DNA from 3 places in the Paenibacillus sp. D9 genome. Region 2 is predicted to be linked to each of the others. Evidence: predicted binding sites of a transcription regulator. Region 2 holds the regulator's gene; each other region holds the start of a gene.
What was found. Region 2 encodes Rex, which represses fermentation and respiration genes when NADH is low (regulators of the CRP and FNR family bind a similar motif). Its sites were predicted from a motif close to TTGTGAAATATTTCACAA; they were not measured.
Positions count from the first base shown of each region.

Region 1: the regulator Rex is predicted to act here: its motif matches at 3,914-3,931, upstream of VE23_RS03905 (cytochrome ubiquinol oxidase subunit I).
Region 3: the regulator Rex is predicted to act here: its motif matches at 4,194-4,211, upstream of VE23_RS15425 (DUF1641 domain-containing protein).

Region 1 is NZ_JZEJ01000001.1:830,676-836,159, forward strand. It holds gene VE23_RS03885 (c-type cytochrome) at 1-278, opposite strand, end outside; gene VE23_RS03890 (hypothetical protein) at 275-808, opposite strand; gene VE23_RS03895 (PepSY-associated TM helix domain-containing protein) at 821-2,230, opposite strand; gene bioB (biotin synthase BioB) at 2,508-3,524, shown strand; gene VE23_RS03905 (cytochrome ubiquinol oxidase subunit I) at 3,950-5,314, shown strand; gene VE23_RS03910 (cytochrome d ubiquinol oxidase subunit II) at 5,311-5,484, shown strand, end outside.
Region 2 is NZ_JZEJ01000001.1:603,905-609,388, forward strand. It holds gene dinG (ATP-dependent DNA helicase DinG) at 1-1,712, shown strand, start outside; gene VE23_RS02850 (redox-sensing transcriptional repressor Rex) at 1,709-2,368, shown strand; gene VE23_RS02855 (amidohydrolase) at 2,349-3,647, shown strand; gene VE23_RS02860 (cell wall elongation regulator TseB-like domain-containing protein) at 3,671-4,168, shown strand; gene VE23_RS02865 (hypothetical protein) at 4,324-4,860, shown strand; gene VE23_RS02870 (AAA family ATPase) at 4,853-5,484, shown strand, end outside.
Region 3 is NZ_JZEJ01000001.1:3,426,314-3,431,797, forward strand. It holds gene VE23_RS15415 (MFS transporter) at 309-1,595, opposite strand; gene VE23_RS25480 (CsbD family protein) at 1,934-2,107, opposite strand; gene VE23_RS15420 (NAD(P)/FAD-dependent oxidoreductase) at 2,343-3,521, opposite strand; gene VE23_RS15425 (DUF1641 domain-containing protein) at 3,573-4,013, opposite strand; gene VE23_RS25945 (hypothetical protein) at 4,587-5,051, opposite strand; gene VE23_RS15435 (ParM/StbA family protein) at 5,080-5,484, opposite strand, start outside.

The DNA of each region.
Region 1 (5,484 bases), 230 kb from region 2:
CCGCCTCCTTGACTGATCTGCCGGAATAGCTGCTCTTTGCTCCAGCTGCTTCCGATCGTCTTCAGGGAAGGCCCCATGCCTCCTTGGAGATTGCCTCCATGGCATGGAAGGCAGCTGGACTTGTAGATGGTTGCCGCAGCTGCCGCATCTGCGGGCGTGCTCGGAAATGCCGCGTTTTCCTGGACTGCCGTCCGCTGCGGTTCAGGCAGGCGGAACGAGAGCAAATAGACAGCCAGCACAGCCGCTAGAAGAAGGACAATCCCCATGAACCATTTCATGATTGAGTTCGCTCCTTCCATGACCTCGTTCTGAATTCTTTCTGTCCGTGATGATGCCCGCCGGCAGCAGGGGTGGAGGGGGCATCGTTTTCTTGCTTTTCAAGCTCGGTCAAATGCTTGGAGGCCTGTGCGCCGATCGCAAAGCGCTTTGCCGGCATAATCTCATATTCCGCTGATATACCGCTGAATTTCACCCTGTAAACCCCTTCCTTATCGAAAGCAGGTGAAGCCGTATAACAACCCGGAGAGGACATCACGCCCGGAACGGTGAGAGGAGGGGAGGAGCCGTCCTCCGGCCAGAATTGGAACTGGGCTTTGTAAAAGCCTTCGTACGGCTTGCCGTTTTCTTCGACCTGGATGGAAAACGTCTTGTCCATGCCCAGCTTTAGGTCAGTAGGCACTTTCATATCCACGCTAAGATGAGGAATAAAGCCGTTGGCATCTCGTCCGGACATATCGGCCGTGCAGCCGCTGAACAGGAGGGAACTCGCCGCGATCATCATTCCAGCTATGCGTTTTTTTCTTTTCAACTGCGATTCCTCCTAGGAAGAGAGCCAGCGGCGCAGAGCCGGGATCCGAGAAATGAGTACAAGGTCGACAATCAAGATGGCCAATATGGAGAGGCCGACGAGCGGCATAAGGATGCCTAGTACAGCCATGATGGCCAGAACGCCGATCATGACGCGTTTATCCTTGGGCTTGCGGGGGGCGCCTAATGTGCCTGAAGGCTTTCGCTTGCGCCACATGACATAGGATCCGGCCGAAATAAGCACAAGGCCGAGGCATGTCACTAGTCCGATGATCTGATTGGCCAGGCCGAACAGCCTGCCTTCATGAAAAGCGATGCCCAGGGTGATCAGCTTTGCCATAACACCGAAGTCCTGGTAGCGGACATCGGTAAGGACGGCGCCGCTGTATGGGTCCACATGCAGAGTGACTTCTTTTCCCGGCTTTACATGATCGGTAGATACGCTGTATACGCCGGAGTCACCCCTCGGCATGGTTATCGTATAAGGCTTAAGGACATGTTGACGCTCCGCAATGGCGGCGATTTCGTTCATAGACAGCCTTACATAACCGCCCGAGATGGAATTCGGCACGGGCGTATTTTCGGCCGCCCATGGAATATTGTCCGCAATATCCTTGGCGACGGTAATGGATTCCGGCTGCCCCGAAAAAAGGTATGCGTAGGGAGGTGTATTGGTATTGGTGGCGTTGGCCGCCCGATCGATCTGTCCGCCAAGGACGCCTGACCAAGGGAGTCCGGTCGCAATCAGGATGAGAATGAACAGGGACAGCCAGAATGCGGGTACGGCATGCAGATCACGCCAGAATGGACGGCTCCCCCGCTTGCCGAGCCTGGGCAGCACCGTTCCCCAGATGCTGAATCGGCCCCGCGGCCACCATAAATAGAGCCCTGTAACCGTGAGAACGATTCCCCAGCAAGCGGCCATTTCCACAAGACGGTTCGGCAGCGTTCCGCTCAGAAGCAGCTGGCTGTGCATCTTTTTGAAGAAGGAGGAGAAGGTTTTCTCGGCGTTCATCATCCCGTACACTTTTCCGTCATAGGGATCGGCATAAAGAACGGCCTGCGCCCCTTCATTCATGACCGAAAACGTTACCGTCGACTTCGCATCATCAGGCAGGGTAATGGACTGGATGCTCAGGCCCGGATGCTGCTGCTTGACGGCTGCCGAAAGCTGATCGGGCGAAAGCCTGGAAGCGCCGACTTCCCGAACGGTGAGCAGATCCTTGTAGAGATAACCTTCGATTTGCGGCTTGAACAGGTACATGGATCCGCTGAAAGCAAGAAGGATGAGAAACGGCGCAAAGATGATTCCGGCATAGAAATGCCATCTCCAGACGGTTTGATACAGGGCGGGAAGCAAGCCGCGATTGCCGCCCGTCCGGATGCTGCCCGTCGATGTCTGCAGCTCAGGCTCCATCTTCATCTGTATGAACAACCCCCATTCAATTAGGTCCTTATCGACCTTCATAAGTATAGGGAACCGGAACCTATTCAACATGACTCGAAGGGGTCATTTCGGCTGCAGCTTCTTTTGGGAGGGAACGCATCGGCCATTTGTGTTAACTTAAAAATGTTATGACAGGTTAACATTTCCTTTACAGGCTGCCGGTCCACTGATACAATGGCCTGGATCATTGTTAACCACATACCTTTTAATTAAGGTTAACAATAGAAGGATACGAACAGGGTGATCAAAGCGGATGGCTAGGACCGAGAAAAAGGATTGGAACCGATTTGCGGAAAAAGCGTTGAACGGAGAATGCCTGACGCTGGAGGAAGGACTTGCCCTTCTGGAGGCGGGGAATGATGAGATCCTATCGATTCTGCAGGCGGCTTTCACGGTGCGCAAGCATTTTTACGGAACGAAGGTCAAGCTCAACATGATCATCAATGCCAAGAGCGGCCTCTGTCCGGAGGACTGCGGTTACTGCTCGCAATCGATCGTATCGGCGGCCCCGATCGAAAAATACAAGCTGCTGGACAAGGACACGCTGCTTGCCGGCGCGCGCGAGGCGATGCAGCGCAAGGCCGGCACTTATTGTATCGTGGCATCGGGAAAAGGTCCGACCGATAAGGAGATCGGGCAGGTTGTCGAAGCGGTCAAAGAAATACGGGAAACGCTGCCGCTCAAAATCTGCGTCTGCCTCGGCATCCTGAAGGAAGGACAGGCGGAAAAGCTGGCGGATGCAGGGGTTCACCGGTACAACCACAATCTGAACACAAGCAAAGGAAACTTTCCGTCCATTACGTCGACACATACCTACGATCAGCGGATCGAGACAATCCTTGCGGCGAAGCGGAGCGGAATGTCTCCTTGCTCGGGAGTCATTGTCGGCATGGGCGAGACAAACAAAGAGATAGTGGAAATGGCTTATGCCCTTAGAGAGCTGGATGCGGATTCGATTCCGATCAATTTCCTGAACCCCATTCCGGGGACGCCTCTCGAAGGCTCGCAGCTGACGCCGGCCATGAAGGCTCTCAAGGTGCTGGCATTGTTCCGCTTCCTGTGCCCCTCCAAGGAAATCCGCATCGCGGGCGGCCGCGAGTTGAATCTGCGTTCCCTTCAGCCGTTTTCCCTATATGCGGCCAATTCGATTTTCGTAGGCGACTATTTGACGACGGCAGGTCAGGAGGCGATGGCCGACTATCAAATGATTGAAGACCTGGGCTTTGAGATCGAAGAGAATGCCCTCGGAACCGAGATGAATCCGGCGTGAACGAGGAAGGACGGTGCCTGGCCTGTCGGTTCGAGAAACCGTGGAGGATATCCTCCACGGCGTTTTTTTCGTCCGGTTTCAACGCTCCGAACAGGCTGGCATCAGCATATGTCAGCGGTCGAATCAATAGCCCGATCGAGCGGTTTTTTCATTTTTCACGCAGTTGTCGGAAAGAGTTGATCCTTTGTTGAACGTTTAAGGTCGAAGAAATGACAGGCATTGAATTGCAGCCAGACAACGGTACAATGAATTTAATCCTGCATGGCCAGTCGTCTTTGGACAGCTTTTCATCCACGGTTCCCGCCGGTCGGTCGCCAAGGCTGTCAATTCCCTGCAGCAAACAGAGATAAAAGCAAGGAAAGGATGGAAGCGTTTGTTCGCTTCATACTTTGTGAAAATATTCTCATACTCGGAGGCGATAAAGGTTGGCAGTAGACACGGTATTTTGGAGCAAGATGGTGACGGGCATGACGTTGGGGTTCCACGCCATTTTTGCGACGATTGGCGTCGGCATCCCGTTGATGATCGCAATCGCAGAGTTCATCGGAATCCGCAAGAAGGATCCTCACTACATCCTGATGGCCAAAAGATGGTCGCGAGGATTCATCATTTCGGTCGCTGTCGGTGTCGTAACCGGCACGGCGATTTCCCTGCAGCTGGCGCTGGTTTGGCCCCATTTCATGAAGCTGGCCGGCAATGTCATCGCTCTTCCGCTCTTCATGGAAGTGTTCGCATTCTTTTTTGAAGCGATCTTCCTCGGCATCTATTTGTACACATGGGATCGGTTCAAAAATCCGTATATCCACTGGCTGCTTACGATTCCGATCGTCGCCGGGGCAGGCATGTCCGCTGTATTCATTACAACGGTGAACGGATTCATGAACCAGCCCGGAGGCTTCGTCATGGAAGCGGGGCACTTCACGGCGGTCGATCCGGTGCAGGCGATGCTGAATACGGCGACGTTCTCCAAGGTTTTCCACGTCTTAAGCTCGGCCTACCTGACTGGAGCCGCCCTATTGGCCGGCATCGCAGCTTTTACGATGCTTAGAAAAGGCAGGAGCGCCTATCACAAAAAAGCCTTGAACCTCAGCATGGCGGCTGTCCTGCTGTTCGGCCTTCTCAACACGCTGGCCGGAGATGTATCGGCCAAGTTTTTGGCCGAGCATCAGCCGGAGAAGCTGGCAGCGGCAGAGTGGCATTTCGAGACGGAAAAAGGCGCGGATCTGATCCTGATGGGATGGCTCAACGCGGAGCATGAAATCATCGGAGCCATTCATCTGCCGAAGCTTCTCAGCTTCCTCGCTTTCGGAGACTTTAATGCCGAGGTGAAAGGCCTCGAGGAATTCCCTTTGGATGAGCGTCCGCCGCTTCTCGTTCATTACTTGTTCGATTTCATGGCCGGAATCGGATTCGCGCTGCTGGCAATAGCCTGCTTGTATTTCTTGTTCGTATTCTGGAAAAAACGCAACGAGCTCAACAAGTGGCTGCTCCGCATCCTGGCGCTGACCGCGCCGCTGTCATTTCTGGCCGTGGAGTTCGGCTGGCTGTATGCGGAGCTCGGGAGGCAGCCATGGATTATTCGAGGGTATATGCGTGTCGAAGAAGCAGCCACGACATCGCCAAGCGTACGATTGCTGTTTTTCCTTTTCCTCTTGTTGTACATCGCCTTAGCCGTCGTATGCGTGCTCGTGCTGCGCCGATTGTTCCATCATAAGCCGGCGGAAGCGGAGATGGAGACATGGATGAAAGAAAAGCGGGATTCATCCAAGGAAGGGGGCGAGAGGGCATGATCAGTTACGAGCTGATGGGCATCTCGGTGCTGTGGCTGTTTCTGTACGGCTATCTGATCGTTGCCTCCATTGATTTCGGAGCGGGCTTTTTTGCCTTTTATGCTCGATCGACCAAGCAGGATCACGTCATGAATCGTCTCATTTCCCGATATTTATCTCCGGTTTGGGAA
Region 2 (5,484 bases):
AGACGGAGACCGGAGACCAGGAAGAGATCAACTTCGGCAATCGCGGAGGGGAATTCTGGAATACCGTATCGAGCGACGCCGATTCCTGCTTGAACCGGGCCTGTCCGTGGTTCAAGCGCTGCTTCTATCACCGGGCCAAGCAGGAGGCGAATCTCGCCGACGTCGTCATTACCAACCATTCGCTTTTATTTACCGATATTAGAGCCGATCACCGCCTTCTTCCGTCTTATGAGTATCTCGTCATCGACGAGGGGCATCAGGTGGAGGAAGTGGCGGGCAAGCATCTTGGACAGCAGCTCAGCTTCTACTCGTTCCTGAACCTGGCGAACCGGCTCGCCAAGGATTCGCGCAGCGGCCTGCTGCCGCAGCTCCGCTCCCACATCCAGGGAGAGAGCGAGGACGAAGTGCCCAAGTGGACGGAGCAGCTGGACGAGATCATTCCGCGCTTCGGCTCTCTCAAGGACAGCTGGGAGACGGTATTCGAGCAGCTCCAGTCGCTGGCGGCCGCCTCTTCCGGAGGAGGCCAGACCGAGACGGGGCAGAGCGTCCTGCGCCTCAAGCCGGGCAGCCTGCCGAGCCAATGGGAGCCGATCCAGAACGAGGAAGGCATCTATTTCAAGGAAATGAACCGGACGATCAAGGTGCTCGACAAGATGCTCTCGGACATGAAGGACAAGCTGGACGATACGGTGCTTCAAGGCATGCTGACGGATCTGGCCGGCGCGGTGAAGGATGCCGGACGCATCCGGGACGAGCTGCGCGTGTTCGTGCGGGCGGACAAGCCGGAGATGGTGTACTGGATCGAGTCCAATCCTTCCGCGCGGACGAAGAGCATCCAGCTCAATACGGTTCCGGCGGATGTCAGCGGGCAGATCCGGGAATATTTCTTCGACAGCAAGAAGAGCGTCGTCATTACTTCCGCTACGCTGAGCGTGCAAAAGTCGTTCCAATACGCCGCCGAACAGCTGGGACTGAACATGGCGGACGAGCGCCGCTCGCGCACCGTGCTTCTGCCTTCGCCATTCCATTACCGCTCTCAGGCGCTTGTCATGATTCCGCGTAACTTCCCGGCGGTCAAGGGAGCCGCGGCCGATCCGGCCTATCTAAGCGCGCTGGTCGCCTCCTTGTCGGAAGCGGCCCGTGAGACCGGAGGGCGGATGCTCGTCCTTTTCACCAGCTACCGGATGCTGAAGCAGGTATACGATCCGCTGAAGGAAGCCCTTCAGGGCTCCGGCATTCAAGTGCTGGGGCAAGGGCTCGACAGCAGCAACCGCAGCAAGCTTACCCGCCGCTTCCGGCAGCAGCCCGAATCCGTGCTGCTCGGGACGAGCAGCTTCTGGGAAGGGGTCGACATTCCCGGCGATGCGCTCATCTGCCTGGCGATCGTCCGCCTGCCGTTCCAGCCGCCGAACCATCCGCTTCAGGAAGCGAAGGCGGAGATGCTTCAGGAATCCGGGCAAAATCCGTTCATGAAGCTGTCTGTGCCGCAGGCGGTCATCCGCTTCAAGCAAGGGTTCGGACGGCTGATCCGAACTTCCCGGGACAAGGGAATCGTCCTCATTTACGATACGAGAGTGATCGAGACGTTTTATGGGAAACACTTCCTTTATTCGCTGCCTGGACCTAAAATTGAACATATGCATGCGGATCAGTTCGTTCCGAGAATGAGGGAATGGCTGTCCGAAGACTCCAAGGAGGCGGTCCGGCAATGAGCAAGCAGGGAAAAGCGATATCGGAGGCGGTCGTCCGCCGGCTGCCCGTTTATTTGCAAGTGCTGGGCGAGCTTCATGTGCGCGATGTGCAGACCGTCAGCTCGCAGGAGCTTGGCCTCAAGCTCGAGCTCAATCCGGCTCAGATCCGCAAGGACCTGGCCTATTTCGGGGAATTCGGGCGCAAGGGCGTCGGGTATGACGTCAACTACCTGATCGAGAAGATCAGAGGCATCCTCAAGCTGGACCAGGTGATGCTCGTTGCGCTCGTAGGGGCCGGCAATCTGGGGCATGCCTTATGCAACTACAGCACTTATTTGAAGGACAATATGAAAATCACTGCGGTGTTCGACGCCAATCCGGCCAAGATCGGCACCCGAATCAACTCGCTCGAGGTGCAGCCGATCGATCGGCTGCAGCAGGCCGTGCAGGAGCAGGACATTCAGATCGGCATTATTACGGTGCCGGCCGCGGAGGCTCAGAACGTCGCGGACCGGTTCATCGCGGCCGGCGTCAAAGGGATTCTCAATTTTGCCCCGGTCGTGCTGAAGGCTCCGGAGAAGGTTAGAATTCATTATGCCGATTTTACGACCCAGCTGCTGAGCCTCGCCTATTACATGGATAAGGAAGGAACCGAACATGAGCAAATGGTGGATTGAAAACGGAACCTTCGTCACGATGGACGAAAGGCGTCCCGTACTAAAGGGGCATATGGTAATCGAGGACGGCCTGATCGCCTACATAGGGGAAGAGCGCCCGGCCGATGCCGACGCAATGCCAGTCAGGATCGACGGCAGCCGCCTCGCGTTCATGCCGGGGCTGATCAATACGCACGGCCATGCGGCGATGTCGCTGCTTCGCGGTTATTCCGACGACGAGGTGCTGCAGACCTGGCTGCAGGATTATATGTGGCCGATGGAAGCGAAGTTCCGGGATGAGGACGTCCGGTGGGGATCTTCGCTGGCCGTGCTCGAAATGCTCAAGTCGGGAACGACGACGTTCGTCGATATGTACGACCGGATGGATGAGGTCGCCAAAGTCGTCGACCAGTCTGGGATGAGAGGCGTTCTAATGCGCGGAGCCATCGGGCTGTGCCCGGAAGACGTGCAGCTCCAGAAGCTGGATGAAGCGGTCCGGTTCGCCAAGGACTGGAACGGCCAAGCGAACGGCCGCATCATGACGATGATGAGCCCGCATGCTCCGTACACTTGTCCCCCGGCATTCATCGAGAAGTTCGTTCAGGCCGCCCATGATCTCGACCTGCCGATGCACACGCATATGTCGGAGACCGCAGCCGAGGTGGAGCAGAACGTCCGCGAGTACGGCCTGCGGCCGGTCGAGCATCTGGACAAGCTCGGCTTCTTCTCGCGTCCCGCCTTTGTCGCCCATGCCGTCCATCTCACCGATGCGGAGATCGAGCTGCTTGCCGCCAGAGGCGCGGCCGTGTCGCACAACCCCGCCAGCAATCTCAAGCTTGCCAGCGGCGTCGCGCGCGTGCCGGATCTGCTCCGGGCCGGCGTCACCGTCTCGCTCGGCACCGACAGCGCCGCCAGCAACAACAACCTCGACCTGTTCGACGAGATCCGGCTTGCGGCTCTGATCCACAAGGGAGTATCCGGCGATCCCACTGTCGTGCCGGCGGCCGAAGCGCTGAAGCTGGCTACCCTCGGCGGAGCGGCTACGATCCGCCAGCCGCTGCTCGGCTCGCTGCAAGCAGGGATGAAAGCCGATTTCATCGCGATCGATACGGATCAGCCGCATTTCTATCCTCAGTCCGATCTGGTCTCCCATCTGGCTTACAGCGGCTCCGGCCGCGATGTCGTCCACGTATGGGTGGACGGCATCCAGGTCGTCAAGGACGGCGCCAGCACGCTGCTGGACGAAGAGCGGATCAAGCATGAAGCCCAAGCCTGCTACGGCAGGCTGACGGGGAACTGATGGCGCGCCGGCGGCGCGGCCTCATGAGCAGGCGCGGCTGGACGCTGTGGATCTCCGCGCTCGTTGTGCTGCTGCTCGTGTATGTGCATGCCGAGTACCGGAGCTTCCAGCGCCCGATATGGGCTGCCGAGCTTCAGGCCGAGAAGCTCGCCCAGCAGAAGGCGGGCCTCAAGGAAACCTCCTCGGCAGAAAAATATGTATGGGATGCGCCGGTATGGGTCGTCCGCGGCAAAAATGCCGAAGGACAGGAAGTGATTGCCTGGCTTCCCGAAAAGGGGGAGCCGCTGCTGCTGGATATGGCGTCAAGCCGCAAGGAAGGCGATATCCGCAGCATTTTCAAGCAGCGAGTTCCCGACGCCGGCATTCGTCATGTCCGGGCAGGCATGATTGGCGGACAGCCGGTTTGGGAAGTGTTCTACACCCGCAAGCAGGGGCAGACCCGCTATTACTATGACTTTTATCAGTATCAGAGCGGCGAGTATATCACCACATATTCGCTGACGACTAAAAAAGCTTCCTAAAGTTGTAACGATTGCCGCCTCCTCTATGAATATCGTTGTGATATACTCTTCGTATAGCAAATGTGATATACTAATCCGTATACGCATGAATTCAAGTAGACGAAGAGGCAGGCCTTTGAGCCGTCGCTTCGATTTTCATAAAGGGGGCTTTTGCTTTGATCAAAGTAAGGCTTGTGCCTTTTTTGACGACGATCGCCGTTACCGCAGCCTTGCTTTTCGGCGGCTGGTACGCCTATGACCAGGCCGTCGTGGAGCGTCCGCTGCAATCTGCGGTGGATTCGCTGCCGGGTGTCGTCTCTGCCGTCCCGACCCTTTCCAAAGACTCTCTGACCGTTCGCCTGAAGCTGGGCGCCGGAGCCGATCTGCGGGGCATCCACGACCAGATTGCCGATCGCAGCGCCAAATGGCTTGAAGGACGCAAGCTCGTCATTACGGTCGATCAGAGCTCGCAGCCCAAGCTGGACTCCATCTGGACAAGCCAGCTGTTCACCGTCGCAGAAGCGATGGAGAACCGCCGCTATTCCGAAATACCGGATGCCTTGAAGGAAATCGAACGCGCGACGCCGGGCCTCAAGACGGCCACCTCGATCGACGACAGCAACGTATATGTGACGCTGGAGCTCGGCAGCGATACGAAATATATCATTCTGCCTAGAACCGGCGAGCGAATGGGGGTTTGGAGTAATGCCTAAGTACAGCATCGAGATAGGCGGGGGAGTTCTGGTCTCGCTGTTTGCGTTTCTGTTGTTCCGCGGCGTGAATATCATTCCTCTTCTGCTGGCGCTTGCGCTTATGGGCGTGCTGCTGTTCGCGCTCAAGTCCAAGGGGCAGCTGGCAGCGGCAGGAGGCCGCAGAGAGGCCCGGGTAAAAGGCTCGACGCCGTTTTCCTTCGACGATATCGGAGGACAGGATCGTGCCAAAGGGGAGCTGGTCGAGGCGCTTGATTTCCTGGTCAAGCATGAAGAGATCAGCAAGCTCGGCATCCGCCCCATGAAGGGCATCCTGCTTACCGGTCCTCCCGGAACAGGCAAGACGCTCATGGCCAAGGCAGCCGCCCATTATACGGATTCCGTCTATCTGGCCGCATCGGGCAGCGAATTCGTAGAGATGTATGTCGGTGTCGGAGCAGGCCGGATACGCGATCTGTTCAAGGAAGCCCGCAAGAAGGCCGGCAAGGAAGGGAAGAAGAACGCGGTCATCTTCATTGATGAGATCGACGTCATCGGCGGCAAGCGCGACGGCGGCCAGCATCGGGAGTATGACCAGACGCTCAACCAGCTGCTGACGGAGATGGACGGCATCCATACGAACGAGGC
Region 3 (5,484 bases), 2.8 Mb from region 2:
CAAGGGGGCGTTCGTTGCAACCCGGCGGCGTTTCTCAGCAAATCGCTCGATACACATAGTCATTGAAGATCGTTGAAGCTTAATAGCCATCATTCTACAAAAACCGCACAAAAGAACGGATGATGATGATATTGAACGGGGAAACAAGGTCATTTAGGTTTTATTGGCAAATAATGCGGATGAAAAGAGGGAGAGACTCTAGTATTTCCGAACATTATCCTTCAAACCGTATTCCAACGAACGGATCCAAGAGCCTTCCAGACTGCCATTTGCCCTTTAACCGCTGAATCGTCTCTCCCTCCCGAAGATTAGAGTCCGGTCTCAACGGCCGTTCCCTTCCTGTCGATGCGGGCAGCTCCCTCTTCTTCGCGGACAAAGCGGGGAAGCGTGAAGATATAGATGACGAAGGTCAGCAGCAGCAGCACGGCTATGAACAGATACAGCCCCAGCAGCGTGAAGCGGGAGGGATACAGCCAAGCGATGAGACCGAGCATCAGCGTCTGTCCGGCCATCATGATAGGATCGATCCAGGCGCTCACGCGCCCCATCTTGGAAGGCTCCACGAGCTTGGGCAGCCAGCCGCCGATGACGATGTTCAGCGGGGCAAGGATGATTCCCATCACTAGTATTAGAATCAGGTATATCCAGGGAGAAGCTACAAAGCCCAGAACCAAGGCGATCAGACCGGATACAAGAACGCATGCGATGAGCACTTGATGCATTTTGAATTTATCGATCAGCATGGAGCCCAGCGCGCTCCCTGCCAGGAAGCCGATGCCGAGAAAGACGGAGAACAGCGAGGCGTACAGCTGGTAGTTGTCCGGGGCCAGATGGTATTTCATCGTCAGCATGGGCAGGATTGCGAAGGAGCCGTTGATCAATCCGAACAAAGCAAATCCGGATATCAGCGCAATCAGAAGCTTGCGGCTGAAAATATACCGGAAGCCGACGCTGAAGTCACCCCATACCGATCTCATATTGAGCGAGGAGAGCGGCTGCTTGCCGTTCGGCAGCGTCACCTCGACAGGCAGCTTCAGCGAGCGGATAAGGAGAGCTGTCAGCAGGAATCCGACCGTATCGATGATTACCGCACCCTTAATCCCGACGGTATGGTACACAAAGGCTCCTATTCCCGTTCCGAAAAGCATGAACACGCCGAATACGGATTGGTTCAGTCCCGAGGCCTTCACGTACTGATCTTCCTTCAGGATGCCTTGGATCATCGCTGTTTCGGCAGGGGCGTAGAACTTGGTCACCCCAGCCCGAACGAATAGGATCAGAAAGATGACCGGCAGCCAGACCCCCGCAGCCAAAGCCCCCAGCATGCAGAGCGACAACCCGGTGCGGATCCATCCGGTATTCTCTGCGATCTTCTTGCGGTCAAAGCGGTCTGCGAGCACTCCGATAAACAGAAAAACGAATACGGTCGGCGCGGAGTAGAGCATTTCAGCGATGGAAGCATAAGCAGGCTGGGAGGAAAAACGATCGAGCATATAAAAGGCGAACGCCATCGCTCCGATCGTAGAGGCCAGCTGAGAGCAGACCGTAGCGAGAAACAGGCGCATGAACACCCCATTGCGAATCAATTCCTTCAAGGTCGGTCATCCTTTCGATTCCATTATTTAGTTGACTGTTGACCTCATTATAGAACCCGGCGGCTGCGCCTCCCAGCGGCGCGGGATGGAACTGCGCCTCCTCCTGCGGACGGAGCGCCCGCTCCTCCTCCGGATCTCCCAGGCGACGGTCCCTCATTGGCTGGCTCTCTAGTATCATTCAAGAAATCCGGAAGCACCTCTCGAGCGGTCCTCAATTCCACCTCGGCCCCATGCCCGATTCCAAGCCTAACGGCAGATTACAGGCAAGAAAGGTTGTCTTCATGCAAAAAAAAGACCCCTGCCCCGTTAGGAGACAAGAGTCTTTGCTCGCTTCATCTTCAATGCCGGTCTTTGAACTCTCCGACCTTTTCCTGGACTTCGCCCTTGGCTTTATCCAGCTTCCCTTCCACTTGAAGCTTGTGGTTGTCGGTAGCGTTGCCCCATTGGTCCTTGGCTTCGCCTTTCACCTTGTTGACTGCGCCCTTCACTTTGTCGCTAAGTCCTTCTGCCATGGTTATCGCTCCTTTTCCTGTTGTAGCGGGTATAGTCCTCCTTACCCGCCATGAGCCCAGGTTAAACGGAGATAAAATCCAAGACGGCTTGGAAGACGGCTGCAGCCCGCCCTCTTCTCGATTAGGCGCATGCGTTCGGCATTTTCCTTCCCTGGAATGAAAAAAAACCGCATGGAGGGTATCCATGCGGTTCTTCCATGCGTCCGCATCCGGGTCGGTCCCGGATGAGGACGAATTAGTAAGCCAGGGAGAACAGGCCGTTGATGTGCGACAGGTAGCGGATGTTGGAAGCTTCCTTCATCAGCGTTGCCGGCAAGCCTTTGAGGCGGGTCTGGTTGCCGCCGATTGTGCCGATCGCATCCTTGCGGCCGAGCGAACCGAGCGTACCGGAGAAGACCGGGGAGAACGAGTCCAGCTGGTGGCCATTGAAGTAAGCGTAGATGTTGGCGCCGATGAGCTCGCCCATCTGCCAAGCCAGCTGAGCCGTAGGAGGGAACGGGCGTCCTTCCGGACCCATGACTACAGCGCTGTCTCCGGCGATGAATACATCCGGATGCGAGGTGGACTGCAGGCCTTCCGTAACCGTGGCGCGGCCGCGGTTGACTTCGATGCCGGAGTTGGCCACGACAGCCGTGCCTTGCACGCCGCCCGTCCAGATGACCGTGCTCGATTCGATCGTGCTGCCGTCCTTCAAGGATACGGTCGTGCCTTTCATTTCCGTAATCGGCAGGCCGGTTTTGAACACGACGCCGCGCTTCTCGAGGGAAGTCGTCGCGCGCTCGACCAGCTCGGCCGGGAAGCCAGGCAGGATCGTAGGAGCAGCCTCGACGCAGTACAGGGAAACTTCGTCATAGCTGATGCCGTGTTTTTTCACGAGGCCGGGCAGCATGTCGGCGAATTCGCCCACAAGCTCGATGCCCGTCAGACCGCCGCCGCCGACGACAAAGGTCAGGTCGGCTTTGTTGCCGGACTGCTTGTACTTCGCCACGGATGCTTCGACATGGGCTTTCAGCTTGTTCGCGTCTGCAACGGATTTCAGCGTGAAGCTGTGCTCCTGCAGGCCTGGAATGCCGAAGAATGCCGTCTCGCTGCCCAGTGCGACAACAAGCGCATCGTAGGACAGAGTCGTGCCGGTAGACAGCTTCACTTGCTTCTCGTCCGGCTTGATTTCAGCGACTTCGCCGATTTTCAGGTCGATGTCTTTGCCGCGCAGCAGCTTGTCCAGCGGAAGCGCCACATTGCCTTCGGACAGGTTGCCGACGGCAAGACGGTGCAGCTCGGTGATGATTTGGTGCGCGTTGATCCGGTTGACAACGGTAATCTGGGCTTCCTGCGGCGTAAAGTGCGTGCGTGCCGTCGTAGCGGCCAGCAGGCCGCCGTAGCCGCCGCCCAGGATAAGAATATGCTTCGCCATGTTCATCCTCCGTTCACGTTCTATGCAGCCTCCCCGCGGGGAGTGCGCGGGTTAGTTTTGGTTCTTCTGCTTTTCGCCGAGATTGTCCAGGAATGCCTGCGTGAAACGCAGCGTGCGCTGGACGTTCGGGTCCTTCAGCATGCGCAGCAGGCCGAAGAGGCCTACGCTGGAAGACTCGTGGCTGACTTGGTCACCGGCTTCGATAGCCGCTTGGGCGACGGTCTTGGTCTTGTCGACGATCGGCTTCACCATCTCGCCGAGACCGCCTCCGAAGTCGTTGATAAGCACTTTGTCCGTCGCGAGCGACTTGGCTACATCGTAGGATTTGGTCATGAGCGTGACGATTTCGGCCAGCTTCGGAAGATTATCCACAAGTACCGTAAGGGACTCCTGAACTTCCGGCTTCATGAGCTGGTCGAGAATATCGCGCTGCTGTACCGCCGCGGATGGCTCTTGAGTCGCCACCGCTTGAGTTGGTTGGTTTTCGGACATGGAATTACTTCCTCCTTTGCTCTGGAAATGCGGTTCCGTCCCTCGGTTGTCCGCGATTTCTTGCGTCCGCTGCTGTCAACTTCCGCAGGGTCGCGGCCGAGGGCGGGGACGTTGTCATCATGCGCACAGCGAATGGGAGCAGCCTCAATGCGGAATCATGCCGTTGTGGCCGGACTGAGTTTGTACCAAAATTCACATATCAGTCCAGACCATCAGACCTTCATGCTTACGCAAAAAAACGGCCGCTTCCAGCCTGGGCACCGAGAAAACGTCGAGTGAGTCAAAGACTACCTTATCGTTGTCGGCCAGGCGGTCGGCACGGAACTTCTACCGATAGTTTACAACTTAACCGCTGCAACTGCAAAAGAAAATTACGGGTACGCTTTTATTATGGCGCAATATTGCCTATTCATGTCTGAATTACCAACAAAGGCCTTCGTTGTGCCTCATCCATCCGCGGATTGCGGAACCAACAGGAAGAAATCCGGGAATCCAGTCCCTAAGGAAATCATTCCGATGGGCAAAAAAAATCCCCGGAGCCGCTCCGCTGACGGAAGCTCCCCGGGGACCTGCTTACATCCAGCTGTCGATATCGTCGTCGTCGATATCGTCTTCCGCCGCCGCGGCTTGCCCGGCGGCGGGCTCCGGCTCGGCCGGGCTCGGCTCCGGCTGCGGAGCCGAGCCGACGGCTGCCGGCTCCTCCGCCTTCGTTGCCGGAAGCTCTCCGGCAGCCGGCGCTTCGGCTTCGGCAGCCGCTGCGCTCTCGCGCCGCGCCGCTTCGGCTTCCGCCGGCACGACCGCCGGCGCTGGAGGCGCCGTGGCGATGCGCGACCCGCTTCCGGCCACGAGGGTTCCCCTCTCGGACGGAATGAGCAGCTGCAGATTCCGCACGCCATGCTCGCGGATCTCGTTTTCAACCAGATAACGGATTGAATCCATCAGATTGGACTGGCCGTTGATCCAGTCCATCACATCGGGGGATTCGTTCTTTTTCGTTTTCAGGCTGATATTCTCTCCGGGCTGCTTGATCTTCTTCACCCGGCTTCACCCCCTGTACCCTTCTCGCCTATGCCGGCTGCTTAGGCCCTTTCGACTTGAGCGCTTCGAAGATCTTGCCGCGCACGAAGGCGTCCAGTCCCTCGGCATTCATCGTTACGGCATGCTCGGCCGGTATGTACAGAAGCTTGATCTCGCGCTCCTCGCACAGCTCCTCGAGCATCGGCTGCAGAATCGGCTTCATCAGGACGCTGCCGCCGCCGTACACGCAGATGACGTCGATCTCGTTGCGCGCCTTGGTCAGCTGCTTGCGGATGTTCTGCACGATGTGGCGGGCTTGTCCTTCGAGCGGACGGCGCAGCGTCTGGATCGCCCGGCTATGGTACTTGTGGGCCGGATTCTTGATGACGTCGCTGAAGAACTGGCGCGGGCTGTCCGGCAGATGCACGAGGCGGTTGAAGTCGTCCAGCGCTTC